Regions from separate parts of the Arthrobacter sp. Y3221157 genome, predicted to be linked through region 3. Evidence: riboswitches for the same ligand, from Rfam matches in the RefSeq annotation. Region 3 holds a riboswitch; each other region holds the start of a gene.
The links. A riboswitch is a leader RNA that binds a small molecule or an ion and turns the genes downstream of it on or off. The one in region 3 is predicted to bind S-adenosylmethionine.
Positions count from the first base shown of each region.

Region 1: another riboswitch for S-adenosylmethionine. It lies ahead of AC5RTT_RS12500 (DUF1737 domain-containing protein); the one in region 3 lies ahead of AC5RTT_RS02560 (aminotransferase class V-fold PLP-dependent enzyme).
Region 2: another riboswitch for S-adenosylmethionine. It lies ahead of AC5RTT_RS12120 (bifunctional o-acetylhomoserine/o-acetylserine sulfhydrylase); the one in region 3 lies ahead of AC5RTT_RS02560 (aminotransferase class V-fold PLP-dependent enzyme).

Region 1 covers NZ_JBNHFD010000045.1:5,745-10,157, reverse strand. The annotation lists gene opgC (OpgC domain-containing protein) at 1-1,477, opposite strand, end outside; SAM riboswitch class IV at 1,715-1,829, shown strand; gene AC5RTT_RS12500 (DUF1737 domain-containing protein) at 1,843-2,115, shown strand; gene AC5RTT_RS12495 (rhodanese-like domain-containing protein) at 2,112-2,522, shown strand; gene AC5RTT_RS12490 (O-succinylhomoserine sulfhydrylase) at 2,523-3,731, shown strand; gene AC5RTT_RS12485 (DUF1905 domain-containing protein) at 3,728-4,051, opposite strand; gene AC5RTT_RS12480 (glutamate--cysteine ligase 2) at 4,101-4,413, opposite strand, start outside.
Region 2 covers NZ_JBNHFD010000042.1:16,514-20,926, reverse strand. The annotation lists gene AC5RTT_RS12130 (HNH endonuclease signature motif containing protein) at 1-1,280, opposite strand, end outside; gene AC5RTT_RS12125 (VOC family protein) at 1,459-2,097, opposite strand; SAM riboswitch class IV at 2,259-2,375, shown strand; gene AC5RTT_RS12120 (bifunctional o-acetylhomoserine/o-acetylserine sulfhydrylase) at 2,418-3,743, shown strand; SAM riboswitch class IV at 3,864-3,980, shown strand; gene metX (homoserine O-acetyltransferase MetX) at 3,993-4,413, shown strand, end outside.
Region 3 covers NZ_JBNHFD010000004.1:70,533-74,945, forward strand. The annotation lists gene AC5RTT_RS02560 (aminotransferase class V-fold PLP-dependent enzyme) at 1-1,410, opposite strand, end outside; SAM riboswitch class IV at 1,449-1,562, opposite strand; gene hisN (histidinol-phosphatase) at 1,724-2,536, opposite strand; gene rsgA (ribosome small subunit-dependent GTPase A) at 2,585-3,700, opposite strand; gene aroA (3-phosphoshikimate 1-carboxyvinyltransferase) at 3,703-4,413, opposite strand, start outside.

The DNA of each region.
Region 1 (4,413 bases), on a different contig from region 3:
AGACCATGCCCACCACCAGACCGGAGAAGAGGACAAACAGTTCGGCACCCGAAACGAAGCCCACCGCCTCCTGGGTCAGGAGCTGGAACAGGGACGTCATGCCCAGGTGGTTGACCACGACGAACACGATGGCCAGTCCGCGCAGCAGGTCCACGCGCGAATCCCTGCCGGACGGGTCCGTGTAACCCCAAGCTGTTGCGGCGTGAACGCGCCGCGGAATCTGCCAGAGGGCCACCAGGAGGATGACGAGCGCGGCCCCTACTGTCCAGGCGGCAGCCCCGGCCAGCGTGTTGGCCCGGAGATAGTCGCTGCCGCCGGTGGACACTTCCGTGACGGGACCGGTCACCAAGGGCGAGGCCTCCAGCCGGTCCAGCGCCGCCCGGGCGATCTCCGGGCTGCCGGTCAGGAGCCAGTCGATGCTGGCCACGCCGGTGTCCCTGGTGCTGGTGCGCTCGTCCCAGACCACCGCGGCCGTCCTGCCAAACTCTGCCGCCGTGGCAGTGCCCACCACCTGGTCCCACCAGCCGGTCTTGATCTCAGCCTCGGACGCGCCGCCGGACGCGGGGCTGTAGAAGGCGGCGGTCTGCAGCAGGAACGGCTTGGCCCGCTCCTCGGCATAGGTGGCGTAGAAGTTTTCGCCGCCCGAGGCCGTCAGCATGTCCTCCAGTTCACCGGCGCGCGGAACGGTATTGACTGCGGCGCCACCGGCGGTGTCGTCATGGAAAGCCGTCAGGCCAACCCAGTCCACGGCATCATCACCCGGATAATACGGTTCGTAGGCGCTGTCAGACCCGTCCCAGGCCCTGTCGCCGTTGGTATCCAGCAAGGCGAAACCGTCGCTTCCGCGGGCCGGCGCGTTCCGGTTCCGGTCAAAGGGGTAGTCCTTGCCCAGGTACGGCTCCCAGACCATAACCGTCCGGCCGTCGTCGGAATCCCCAAATGCCGCGGAGACAGCCTGGAACGCCTTCCGGTATTCGGCGGGCTGCTGGCCCCACTCCACCCAGGAGGCGTTCATGTCCGGGGCAAACCGCACCAGCACCTGCCCATGGAACTGCGCGGTAAGCCGTCTGATTTCCCCGGCGAATGACTCGGCAGCCGTGGCGTCTATCTGGTCCAGCGGCACCGTGGGCTTGACCGTGAGCATGGCGTGGGCACCCTGGAGCGAGGACTGTTCAAGGAATCCCTTGATGTCGTTCTGCTCGGAGGAGCGGTAGGGAAAAGCGATGTCGTGTCCATAGACAGCCGGGGACGCTCCCAGCCGCTCGGCAAACCCTGCAGCGGTGTCCTCGCCCCATTCCAGGACGACGCCGAGCAGCGGCTTGCCCGCATCCGGTGCGGGTTCGGCTGCCCGGGCCGCCCCCGCCGGCAGGACCGCAGCCACACACGCAACAGCAAGTACGGCAAGGAACGCCCAGGCCACGCGAAGACGGGGGGTCAGGGCCGGACGGGTGCGGCGGCAGGGCGCGGCTGTTCGCATGTTCAAGGGACCCCCAGTGCTGGTCTTTCGCGGCGGGGCGCTGCCCCCCCCAAGAACTGTATCGGGCCGTCCCGCCGGGATGGGAAAGAAAGGCCCGCCCACCTGCGGTGATACCGCAGTCGGCCGTTCACCGGTGACCGCACCGCGCCGCCGCCTTCGGCAGCGTTTCCGCTTCAGTTACGCAACATGACGACGACGGCGATGCGGCCGCCGGTGCCAGATGTTACGTTTTTGGGGAGTAATGAGTACCGGCGCCAAGCCCTGACTGGCCGGTCGGCAACCCTCCTTCCGCGGCGGGGTGCCTCAGGTGAATACTCGGCATATCGACCAATTCGAGCTGCAAGCGTGAGAGAAGGAGACCCGTCGTGTCCGACGCCCCCGAAGAAAAGTTGTCCTACCGCCTCATCAGCGGCCCGGACAACCGTGAATTCTGTGAGCGGATCTCAACCGCACTCGCCGACGGCTACGTCCTGCACGGAAGCCCGACGGCAGCCTTCAACGGCACCAGCGTCATCGTGGCCCAGGCCGTGGTCCTGCCGGCCGCCATCGCATCGGCGGACGCCGCCGTCGCCACCGCTGTTGACGACCTGGAAGCAGCCAACGAGGACCTCGAGTTCGACGGCGAGGGCCACGCATGAGCTACGCAGGAGACCTGACGCCGGAGGAAGCCTGGGCCAAGCTTGAGCAGGGCGCCATCCTGGTGGACGTGCGCACCGAGGGCGAATGGGCGCACATCGGCATTCCGGACACCAAAGCCACGGACAACGATCCGCTGTTCATCCAGTGGACATTCCCCGGCGGCATTCCCAACCCGGATTTCCTGAAGGACCTGAGCCAGCAGGCTCCGGAGGATTCCAACACGGAGCTGGTGTTCATCTGCCGCTCCGGCCAGCGCTCCATCTCCGCCGCCATCGCCGCGACGCAGGCCGGCTTCACCTCCTACAACGTCCTGGAGGGGTTCGAAGGCGACCCGGACCGCTACGGCGAACGGACCGTCAATGGCTGGAAGAACCGCGGCCTGCCGACCAACCTGGGAAAGAACTAAGTGACCTTCAATAACGACGCCGCCGGCTGGAGCCCCGACACCCAGGCCGTCCGCGGCGGGCTGGACCGCACCAACTTCCAGGAAACGTCCGAAGCGGTATTCCTGAACTCGGGTTTCGTCTACCAATCCGCCGCTGCTGCGGAACGCGCCTTCACCGGCGAGGACGAGCGCTTCGTCTACTCCCGGTACGGCAACCCCTCCGTGGCGACCTTCCAGGAGCGGCTCCGGCTGCTCGAAGGAACGGAGGCGTGCTTTGCCACCGCCTCCGGCATGTCCGCCGTCTTCACCGCCCTGGGCGCCCTGCTCGCAGCCGGGGACCGCGTGGTGGCCGCCCGTTCGCTCTTTGGTTCCTGCTTCGTCATCCTCAATGAAATCCTGCCGCGGTGGGGCGTGGAGACCGTCTTTGTGGACGGTCCGGACCTGGAGCAGTGGCGCGCCGCCCTGTCCCAGCCCACAACCGCCGTCTTCTTCGAGTCTCCGTCCAACCCGATGCAGGAGATCGTGGACATCGCCGCGGTCAGCGAACTCGCGCACGCTGCCGGGGCCACCGTCGTCGTCGACAACGTCTTTGCCACTCCCCTGCTCCAACGCTGCGGCCAGCTGGGCGCGGACGTCATCGTCTACTCCGGCACCAAGCACATCGACGGCCAGGGCCGGGTGATGGGCGGTGCCATCCTGGGCACCAAGGAGTACATCGAGGGTCCGGTCAAGCAGCTGATGCGCCACACCGGCCCGTCGCTGTCGCCGTTCAACGCGTGGGTGTTGACCAAAGGCCTGGAGACCATGGCGCTGCGTGTCAACCACTCCTCCGCCACCGCCCTCCGGCTCGCCGAATGGCTGGAGCAACAGCCTGCCGTGAGCTGGGTGAAGTACCCGCTGCTGAAGTCGCACCCGCAGTACGAACTTGCTGCCAAGCAGATGCGCGCCGGCGGCACGGTGCTCACCCTTGAGCTCGCTCCGTCCGGCGGCCGCTCGGGCAAGGAAGCCGCTTTCGCGCTGCTGGACGGGCTGCGGATCATCGATATCTCCAACAACCTGGGCGATTCGAAATCCCTGATCACGCACCCCGCCACCACCACGCACCGTGCGATGGGGCCGGAGGGACGGGCTGCCATCGGCCTCAGCGACGGCGTGGTGCGCCTGTCCGTTGGGCTCGAGGACGCCGACGACCTGATCCGCGACCTCGAACAGGCCCTGAAACAGATCTAGCTTTCTCCCGGCGAAGCATTGTCCGGCTGCAGCTCCAGCCGGACGTCCAAGCTATCGCCCGCCTTGATGCGCGCCTTTTCCCGTACAGCTTTCTTGACGGGAAGCAGGTACGAGCCCATTTTGCTGTCCGGAAAGATGGACGTCAGCCAGCGGTGGCCGCTAATTTCCACCGCGACCTTGACCGAGCCGAAGGCCTTGTTGCCGGCCTCGCTTTGCTCTGCAATGTCGTCCGCCACGTCCGGCGGCAGGGTGAGGAAGTGCCAGCCCGCTTCGCCGGGATAGAGCCAAAGTTCGGCATGAAAAGAGTACGACGGCGCCACGCGCCGAGTATGGCACGTGGCCTTCCTTAACGCCACGGTTACGAACTGGCTAGGCCTGCCGCACCCGCAGCAGGTCTGGAACGGCATCGACTTCCGAGAGGTCCAAGTCGCCGCGCATGGTGACGTTCACGGCATGCCGCACCACGGCGCCGAAGCCCATGTCCTTGGCCGATGGTCCAGACAGCAACCGGTCACGGACCCGGCGCTGCTCGGCTGCCCCTGTGCCGCGGGCGATGATCGCTTCCACGCCTTGCCGCGCCAGGTCGAGCTCACCCTGTTCCTCCAGCACCGGCGCGAGGTACTCCACCAGGGAACGCACTACCTCGGGCGCGGGGGCCGGCCGGAAGCTTCCAAAGTCCAGC
Region 2 (4,413 bases), on a different contig from region 3:
TAGCTGGTGCGGCCGATTTCCAAGGGTGTTCCGTCGGCGGGGTCGACGAGGACACGGTAGAACGAGTCGGCTCCGTCGGCGACGAGTTTGCGGGCCATCGACGCCGGGATCGGGCCGTACCCGTCCAGGGTGGCTGGTTCATCGGTTAGGCCGGTCAGGGCGAACACGGGGACGGTGACCAGCACGTCGGCCCGGGGTGTCGGGACTTTCCCGACCGCGGGGCTCGTTTCGCCAGCGGTTGTTCCGTCCAGGCGGGCTCCATACTCTCCGATAACGCCGGTAAGCGTCTGATCATCGGCACTCAAGTCCGCAGCCGATTCGTCGGAGCCGACAATTGTGGCGAGCCCGAGGAATGCGTCGGGGATCTGTTCCTCGATGACAGCCTGTTCCTGCGAACCGGTGCCGGGTTGGTTGCTGTTGTCCCTGGCCGTGCTGCCTGCGGAAGGGTCTGTGGTGGGGGCGAGGAGGCGGCGGGCGAACTCGTCAGCCTTGATCTGAGTCAGGGTCCGGGTTTCGTTGGGTCCTTGCAGGCCGCGGGCGGTGGCGGTGTTTTTGTTCCAGATTGCAGTGGCGGAGTCGGCGGGGAGGTAGGCGGAGATCCAGGCCATGCCGTCCCGGTCCCGGTGGAACTCGACCCGCCGGTCGGCCACGGATTTGGCATGGCGTTTTTCGATGGAGTCGGGCTGGTGGCGTTCGCGCCAGGCACGGACCCTGGCCCGGAGCCGGGACGGTACGAGGGCGGTGGCGGGGCAGCCCCGGGCCGGGTTCGGTGCGTCCGGGTCCAGGAAGTGGTCCGCGAGGGCCACGGCGGCGGTATGGTGCAGGGCCTCTGTTTCGTCAGCGATGATCTTGGCGCCCTGCCAGGACAACGCCCCCGAAGACAGATTCCCGTAGACGGAGGGGAGGGAGCAGACCCGCCGGGCCTGGGTGATGAACGCCCCTGCGGCCCCGGAGCTGATGGTCAGGATCCCGGCGATTTCTTCCACCGTCGGGATCTCCTGAAAAGTCCGTTCCTGCACAGTGGCGTCCGGCGGAGTCGTCGCATCCTGAAGCTCGACGGCGATGGCCGCGTCCCGGGCCTTCAACGCAGCGACCTGGGCTTCCAGCCTCGCCACAACACCCAGCCGTTCCAGCCGTAGCTCATATGCGCGCTGCAAGACGTTTGTCTCTTCATCCACGGAATTTCGCAGCTGCGCGTCGTCAAGGAACAAAGCGTCGAGGGCCGCGACAGAGGCATGAATGGCCGCCATCTCCGCTGCCGTCCCCCCGACGTTTCCCACAAGAACATCATCGGTGGGGGCACTGACATTATGCGCGCCTGCTCCCCAAAGACTTGGGCCCGCGGGAAAGACGCCCGCCGGTTAAAGCAACTTCGGCCGCCATCGGGAGGTGACGCCGTTCTCACATCCTGATGGCGGCCGAAGTCGGCTCGGGCCGTAACGCCCGGTCAAAGGAAGGTCAGATGGTGACCGCTCCGTTTTGGGTTTCGAAGGTGACGGAGAGGATGCCGGGCGTACCATGCGGGGCAACCCACTCAACTGCAACATCCTCCAGCGGCTTTTCCACCGGTTCGCCCAGCCATTCGGTGACCCGGGAGGCCGAGCCTGCGATGGTCAGGCAGCTCATCTTGATGTTGCTCTCGTAGGCGTTGGACGGGTGGAGCGACGGATCGCCCTCCCACTTCAGCATGTAGGGCACCTGGGGATCGGCGATGAGGCCCAGGATTCCAATCTGCTTCCACACCAGCTCGCGGCCGTCGGGAAACTTGCGGTTGCCGTTCACGGCAGCCCGTCCCAGGCGTGCCTCGAACGGAGCAAGGTCGTCCACTTCGACGCACCAGCCCATCCAGCCGCCGCCGGCCGCGGAGCGGGCCCGGACGGCCTGTCCGAAGGGAGCCTTGTCCGACGCAGGGTGGTCCAGGACCTCCACGACCTCAAGGTATTTGTGTCCCGCGAGCGGGATGATCATATTCCGGGTACCGAACCGGGGGTGTACCCCGCCTTTCACTGCCTCAACGCCGAGGGCAGAAGAAATACGTTCGGTGGTGGCCGCGAGGCCATCGTGTTCACAGGCGTAAGAGACGTGATCCATGCGCATGCCATCATCTTGGCACTTTGTGATCGGGCTCTCAGCTAAGGATACCCTTACTGGGATTTTCCGATTTCAGCACCCTCGAAACCTGCTCCATGGTAGGAACACGGGACCATGTTCGTCACATTGCTGTTCGCCCGGCCCGCCGCATTCCTACACTGGGCTCAGGTCATGAGTGCCAGCAACAGCCCCGGCTCGCTGGCCGGCAACCCTCCATCCGCGGCGGGGTGCCCCGGGTGAGGACCTGGCCGTCCGGCAAAAAGGCCGGATGGCAAGCGCGGCCCGTGGTGCTTCCAGCATGCCGGGCCCAGTCAAAGGAGCCTTGAATGTCCAACGGATGGTCCTTCGAAACCCGCCAGATCCACGCCGGCCAGGAACCGGATGCTGCCACCGGCGCCCGTGCCCTGCCCATCTACCAGACCACCTCCTTCGTCTTTCCCAGTGCCGATAGCGCTGCCAACCGCTTCGCCCTCGCCGAGCTTGCCCCCATCTACACGCGCATCGGCAACCCCACCCAGGACGCGGTGGAGCAGCGGATCGCGAGCCTTGAGGGAGGCCTGGCCGCGCTCCTCCTCAGCTCGGGGCAGGCGGCAGAGACATTCGCCGTCCTGAACATCGCCGAGGCAGGCGACCACATCGTGGCCAGCCCCAGCCTCTACGGCGGCACCTACAACCTGTTCGCCCACACCCTGAAGAAGTTCGGCATCTCGGTGACCTTCGTGGCGGACCCGGACAACCTGGACCACTGGCGCGAGGCGGTCCAGCCCAACACCAAGCTCTTCTTTGCAGAAGTGGTGTCCAACCCGCGGCAGGACGTGCTGGACATCGAGGGCGTCTCCCGCACCGCCCACGAGGCCGGCGTGCCCCTGATCGTGGACAACACGCTGTCCACGCCATACCTGATCCGGCCGCTGGAATGGGGCGCGGACATCGTGGTCCATTCGGCCACCAAGTACCTGGGCGGCCACGGCGCCGCGATCGCCGGCGTCATCGTCGATTCAGGCAAGTTCGACTTCAGCAAGGACCCCGAACGCTTCCCCGGCTTCAACACCCCGGACCCCACCTACAACGGCCTGGTATACGGCCGCGACCTGGGCGAGGGCGGGGCGCTGGGGGCCAACCTGTCCTACATCCTCAAGGCCCGGGTCCAGCTCCTGCGCGACCTCGGTTCCGCCGTTTCGCCCTTCAACGCCTTCCTGATCTCGCAGGGCCTGGAGACCCTGAGCCTGCGCGTGGAGCGCCATGTGGCCAACGCCGGGGAGGTGGCGCGGTGGCTGGAAGCAAGGGACGACGTTGAATCCGTCGCCTACGCCGGGCTGCCTTCCAGCCCCTGGTACGAGCGCGGCCGCAAGTACGGGCCCAGGGGCACCGGCGCCATTGTCGCCTTCAACCTGGCCGGCGGTGCCGAGGCGGGCAAGCGCTTCGTGGACGCCCTGGAGCTGCACTCGCACGTGGCCAACATCGGGGACGTCCGCTCGCTGGTCATCCACCCGGCGTCGACCACCCACAGCCAGCTGTCACCGGAGCAGCAGGCGGCCGCCGGCGTCGCTCCGGGACTGGTCCGCCTGTCCGTGGGCCTGGAGCACATCGACGACATCCTCGCCGACCTTGAAGCCGGGTTCCGTGCCGCCAAGGAGGCGCAGGGCGCCTGATCGGACGGGCCGGGCAGCAGGGCCCGACGACGGGTGGCCGGCCAGGTGGGCAAAGCCGGGGAAGTCACAACCAGTCACACTCTTGGCCCGGGCCGGGTGGTGTTTCGTACACTCGAACCAGGTCATGAGTGCCAGTGACAGCCCCGGCTTGCTGGCCGGCAACCCTCCTTCCGCGGTGGGGTGCCCCGGGTGAAGACCTGGCCTGCCGGTCATTCCGCCGGTGGGCAAGCGCGTAGAAGAGGTCTTGCCATGACGGTTACCGTCACCCCTACCACCGTTCCCGAGCACGGAATTGTCCGCTACGCCTCCATCGGGGGCCTGGAACTGGAAGCCGGCGGCTACCTGCCGGACGTCACGCTCGCCTACGAAACGTGGGGCACGCTCAACGCGGACGGCAGCAATGCCATCCTCATCGAGCACGCCCTGACCGGCAGCACCCATGTCACCCGCGGCGACAGCGACGAACCCGGCTGGTGGGAACAGCTCGCCGGCCCCGGTGCCCCCGTGGACACGGACCGGTTCTTCGTGGTGTCCATCAACATCGTGGGCGGCTGCTACGGGTCCACCGGGCCGTCGTCGCCCGCCCCGGACGGGACACCCTGGGGTTCCCGCTTCCCCCTGGTGACACTGCGGGACAGCACCGTGGCCGAAGCCCGGCTGGCAGACCAGC
Region 3 (4,413 bases):
GGTGCAGGGAGCAGCGCCGGCGGTGCCTGGCGTGTTCGGGGCCCAATGCGGGTAGGTGCGGGTGTCATTGGCGGGAACCCACCGCCCTGCGTCCACCACGTAGTCCCAGCCGAGCCCGTCACGGCGCAGCTTGGCGATGCCGGCCAGGAGCCGCTGGGCATCCTCCAGCCGGGAACCGACGCCGAAGCTGGCGCGGAGCGAACCCGAAGGCAGGCCCAGCCGCTTCAGCAGGGGATGTGCGCAGAAGCGTCCGTCACGCAGGCCCACGCCGTGCTCGGCAGACAGGTACGCAGCCACGAGGCCGGCGTCGTAGCCCTCAACCGAGAAGTTGACCACGCCGATGGTGTCGGTGTCCGGGTTGGTGTCCTTGAAGATCTGGTGCACTGTGACGCTGTCGATCTCCTGGAGGCCCTCCACCAGGAAGGAACGGATGGCGGATTCGTGGGCGTGCCAGCGTTCCTGGTCCAGGCCCGCGATGACCTGGGTGGCCTTGGCCAGGGTGGCGGCACCCAGGACGTTGGGGGAGCCGCCCTCGTGGCGGGCCGGGCCGGTGGCCCAGCTGACGCCGTCGAGCCTGGCCTCCTTGACCGCGCCGCCGCCGGCGAGGTGCGGGGTTCCGGCGTCGAGCCAGTCCGGCCGTCCCACCAGGACGCCTGCGCCGAAGGGCGCGTACAGCTTGTGGCCGGAGAAGGCGACGTAATCGACGTCGTCCGCGCTGATGTTGATGCGGCGGTGCGGCGCCAGCTGGGCCGCGTCCACCACAATGCGGGCCCCGTGCTGGTGGACCAGGGCCGCAAGGGCGCGGACCGGGAGGATTTCGCCCGTGACGTTGGAGGCACCGGTGATGGCCAGCAGGCTGACGCCGCCCTGTTCCAGCTCGGCGCGTACGGCGTCGATGGTTCCCGCGATGGTGTCGGCGGCAACAATGCTGCGGTGGGGAACGCCCTGCCACGGCAGCAGGTTGGCGTGGTGCTCAATGTCCAGGTACAGGACGTCGCCCGCAGGCTGGCCGTCGTTGAGGGGCAGGCAGCCGGCCAGCAGGTTGAGCGAGTCCGTGGTGTTCCGCGTGAAGATGACGGAGTCGTTCGGGCGGCCGCCCACAAAGTCGCGGACGATGCTGCGGGCGTTTTCGTAGACCGAGGTGCTGATCTGGGACGCGTAGCCGGCACCGCGGTGGACACTGGCATAGAAAGGCAGGATCTCGTTGAGGTAGGCGGACACCACCGAGAGGGCGGGGGCGGAGGCGCCATAGTCAAGGTTGGCGTAGCGGATGTGGCCGCCGGAAATCAGCGGTGCCTGGATTTCCGCGCCGGTGACGGCGGCGAGCGGCCGGCCGGCCAGTGACTGGCGTTCGTCAAACACGGAATCAGCGGTGATGGCGGCGTTGGGGGAGACGGTGGCTGTTGTCACAGAGACCTCACTTCAAAACAGGACTCCGCTAGCAAGGGAATCCGCGCTTGCCGCATCCGCTCCGGACCGGCCTGGTCGTCACCCGGGGCACCCCACCGCGAATGGAGGGTTGCCGGCCAGCAAACCGGGGTTTTGCGCTGGCACTCGTGACCTGGTTAAGAGCGTAGAACATGGGGCGGCCAGGATTGAAGCCGGCGCAATTGTTAAGGCCTTTGTTACGTGGGAATGGAAAACAGGCTTTTCGGCGAAGAAGACGACGGCGGACACCTCCTTCTGGAGGTATCCGCCGTCTTTTGTTCGGTTGCAGGGGGGGTTAGAGCAGGTCGTCCAGGCCCGGGTTCAGCCGCTGGAGCACTTCGGAGTGCAGGATCGAATTGGTGGCCAGGGCGTTACCGCCGAACGGGCCGTCCTCACCCTCCAAAGAGGTGAAGCGTCCGCCGGCCTCCACCACGATCGGCACCAGGGCCGCCATGTCGTAGAGGTTCAGTTCCGGCTCGCACGCGATGTCCACAGAGCCCTCGGCCACCATGCAGTAGGACCAGAAATCACCGTAGGCGCGGGTCCGCCATACCGACTCGGTAAGGCCCAGGAACTCGTCCAGGTTTCCCCGTTCCTTCCAGCCGGAGAGGCTTGAATAGGACAGCGAGGCGTCGGACAGGCTGGAAACGTCGGAGACCCGGAGCCGGGTGGCTGCGGCAAGCGAACGCCCCATGTAGGCGCCCATGCCCTTGGCGGCCCACCAGCGCTTGCCCAGGGCGGGGGCGCTCACGACGCCGACAACCGGCTCGCCCTCGTCCACGAGGGCGATCAGGGTGGCCCACACGGGGACGCCACGGACGAAGTTCTTGGTTCCGTCGATGGGGTCGATGATCCAGCGGCGCGAACCGTGGCCGGTACTGCCGAACTCCTCACCGAGCACTGCGTCCCGCGGGCGGGAGCGGGAGAGCTGGCCGCGGATGGCTTCCTCGGCGGCCTTGTCCGCGTCGGTGACCGGCGTCAGGTCGGGCTTGGTCTCCACATGGAGGTCCAGTGCCTTGAAGCGGCTCATGGTCTGGTCGTCCACGGAGTCGGCCAGGACATGGGCCAGGCGCAGGTCATCGTTGTAGCTCGAAGCGGGTTGGATCATGGTTCCAAACTACCGTCTGCAGGCTGTTCTGCTGGGAGATCGGCTTTGTCAGTTGACGCTGCCGAGCTCCTTTGCCTCCTGAGCTTCCTCCCGTGGATCCGCTCCGAGCAACCGGCGCAAGGACGCCAGCCGAGCCTCTCCGGTCGGGCCCGCGTGACCTTCCGCCACCCAAGCATCCAGGCCGCAGTTAACGGCAGTTGCCGTGTGCTTGCAGCCGCGTTCGCAGGCGTCGGTGCCGGGGGAGAGGTCCGGGAAGGACCGCAGGATCCGGTCCGGGTCCACATGCGCCAGGCCAAAGGAGCGGATGCCGGGGGTGTCGATGATCCAGCTGCCCGGCGGTGCGTCAACCAGCCGCAGGGCCAGTGCTGACGATGACGTGTGCCGGCCCCTGCCGGTGACCGCGTTGACGCCGCCGGTGGCACGTTCGGCTCCCGTGAGCGCGTTGACCATTGTTGACTTGCCGACGCCGGAGTGTCCCAGCATGACGGTGACCTTGCCGTCCAGGTAGGACCGCAGCGCGGCAACAGCGGCGCTGTCCAGCCGGGCGGACAGGCCGTCGTCCGAGCGGGCATCGATGCCGGACGCCGCAAGATCGGCGGTCCGGCTGATGATCACGGGAAGGTCGAGGTGAGTGTAGTTGGACAGGAGCTCCGCCGGATCCTTGACGTCCGCCTTGGTGACCAGCAGGATCGGGTCGATGCCGGCGTCGTAGGCCGCGACGAGCGCGCGGTCGATGAAGCCTGTGCGGGGTTCCGGGTTGGCGGCGGCCACCACGATCACCAGCTGGTCGGCGTTGGCCACCACGGCCCGCTCCACTGGGTCAGTATCGTCAGCGCTGCGCCGCAGGAGCGTCTTCCGGTCCTGGATCCTGACCAGCCGGGCCAGGGTATGAGGGTCGCCGGAAACGTCCCCCACGAGGGAAACGAAGTCGCCCGCCACAACGGGGGAGCGGCGGAGTTCGCGGGCCCGGGCGGCGATAACTGTACGCTCGTCAGCGGAGTCCTCGCCCACCACGGCGGTGTACCGCCCCCGGTCAACGGTGATGATCCGCCCGGTCACGGCGTCGTCGTGGCTGGGGCGGTCCTTGGTGCGGGGCCTGGACCCCTTCTTGTTGGGCCGGATCCGGACATCCGATTCGTCCCAGGAATCAGTACGCCTTGCCACCGCTAACCTTCCGCCCCGGTGCGGGCCTCCTGCTGCGGGGCACCGCCCTGGGCGAGCATGTCCGCCCAGAGCCGGGGAAAGTCGGGCATGGTCTTTGCCGTGGTGGCGATGTCCTCCACCTGCACTCCTTCCACCGCCAGGCCCAGGATTGCCCCTGCAGTGGCCATGCGGTGGTCGGCGTAGCTATGCACGACGCCGGCGTGCAGCGGGGCAGGGCGGATCACCAGGCCGTCGCTGGTTTCCTCGGCGTCGCCGCCCAGGCGGTTTATTTCCGTAACCAGCGCGGCGAGCCGGTCCGTTTCATGCCCGCGCAGGTGGGCTATCCCGGTGAGCCGGGACGGCCCCGACGCAAGGGCGCACAGGGCCGCTACCGTAGGTGCCAGTTCGCTGGTGTCGGCGAAGTGGGCACCCTTGATTTCGGGGCCGCCCGTGACCGTGAGGACGCCGTCCTCAAGTGTCACTGTCGCGCCCATCTCGGTGAGGATGCTGCGCCACAAGTCACCCACCTGCTGCGTCTGCTCCGGCCAGCCGGGAATCCGGACGGTCCCGCCTGAAGCCAGCGCCGCCGCGAGGAAGGGGCCGGCGTTGGACAGGTCCTGCTCGATCCGCTGGTCGAAAGCGCGGATGGGGCCAGGTGAGACAACCCAGTGGTTGGGCACCGAGTCATCCACCTGGACCCCGGCGCCGCGGAGGACCGCAACTGTCATGTTGAT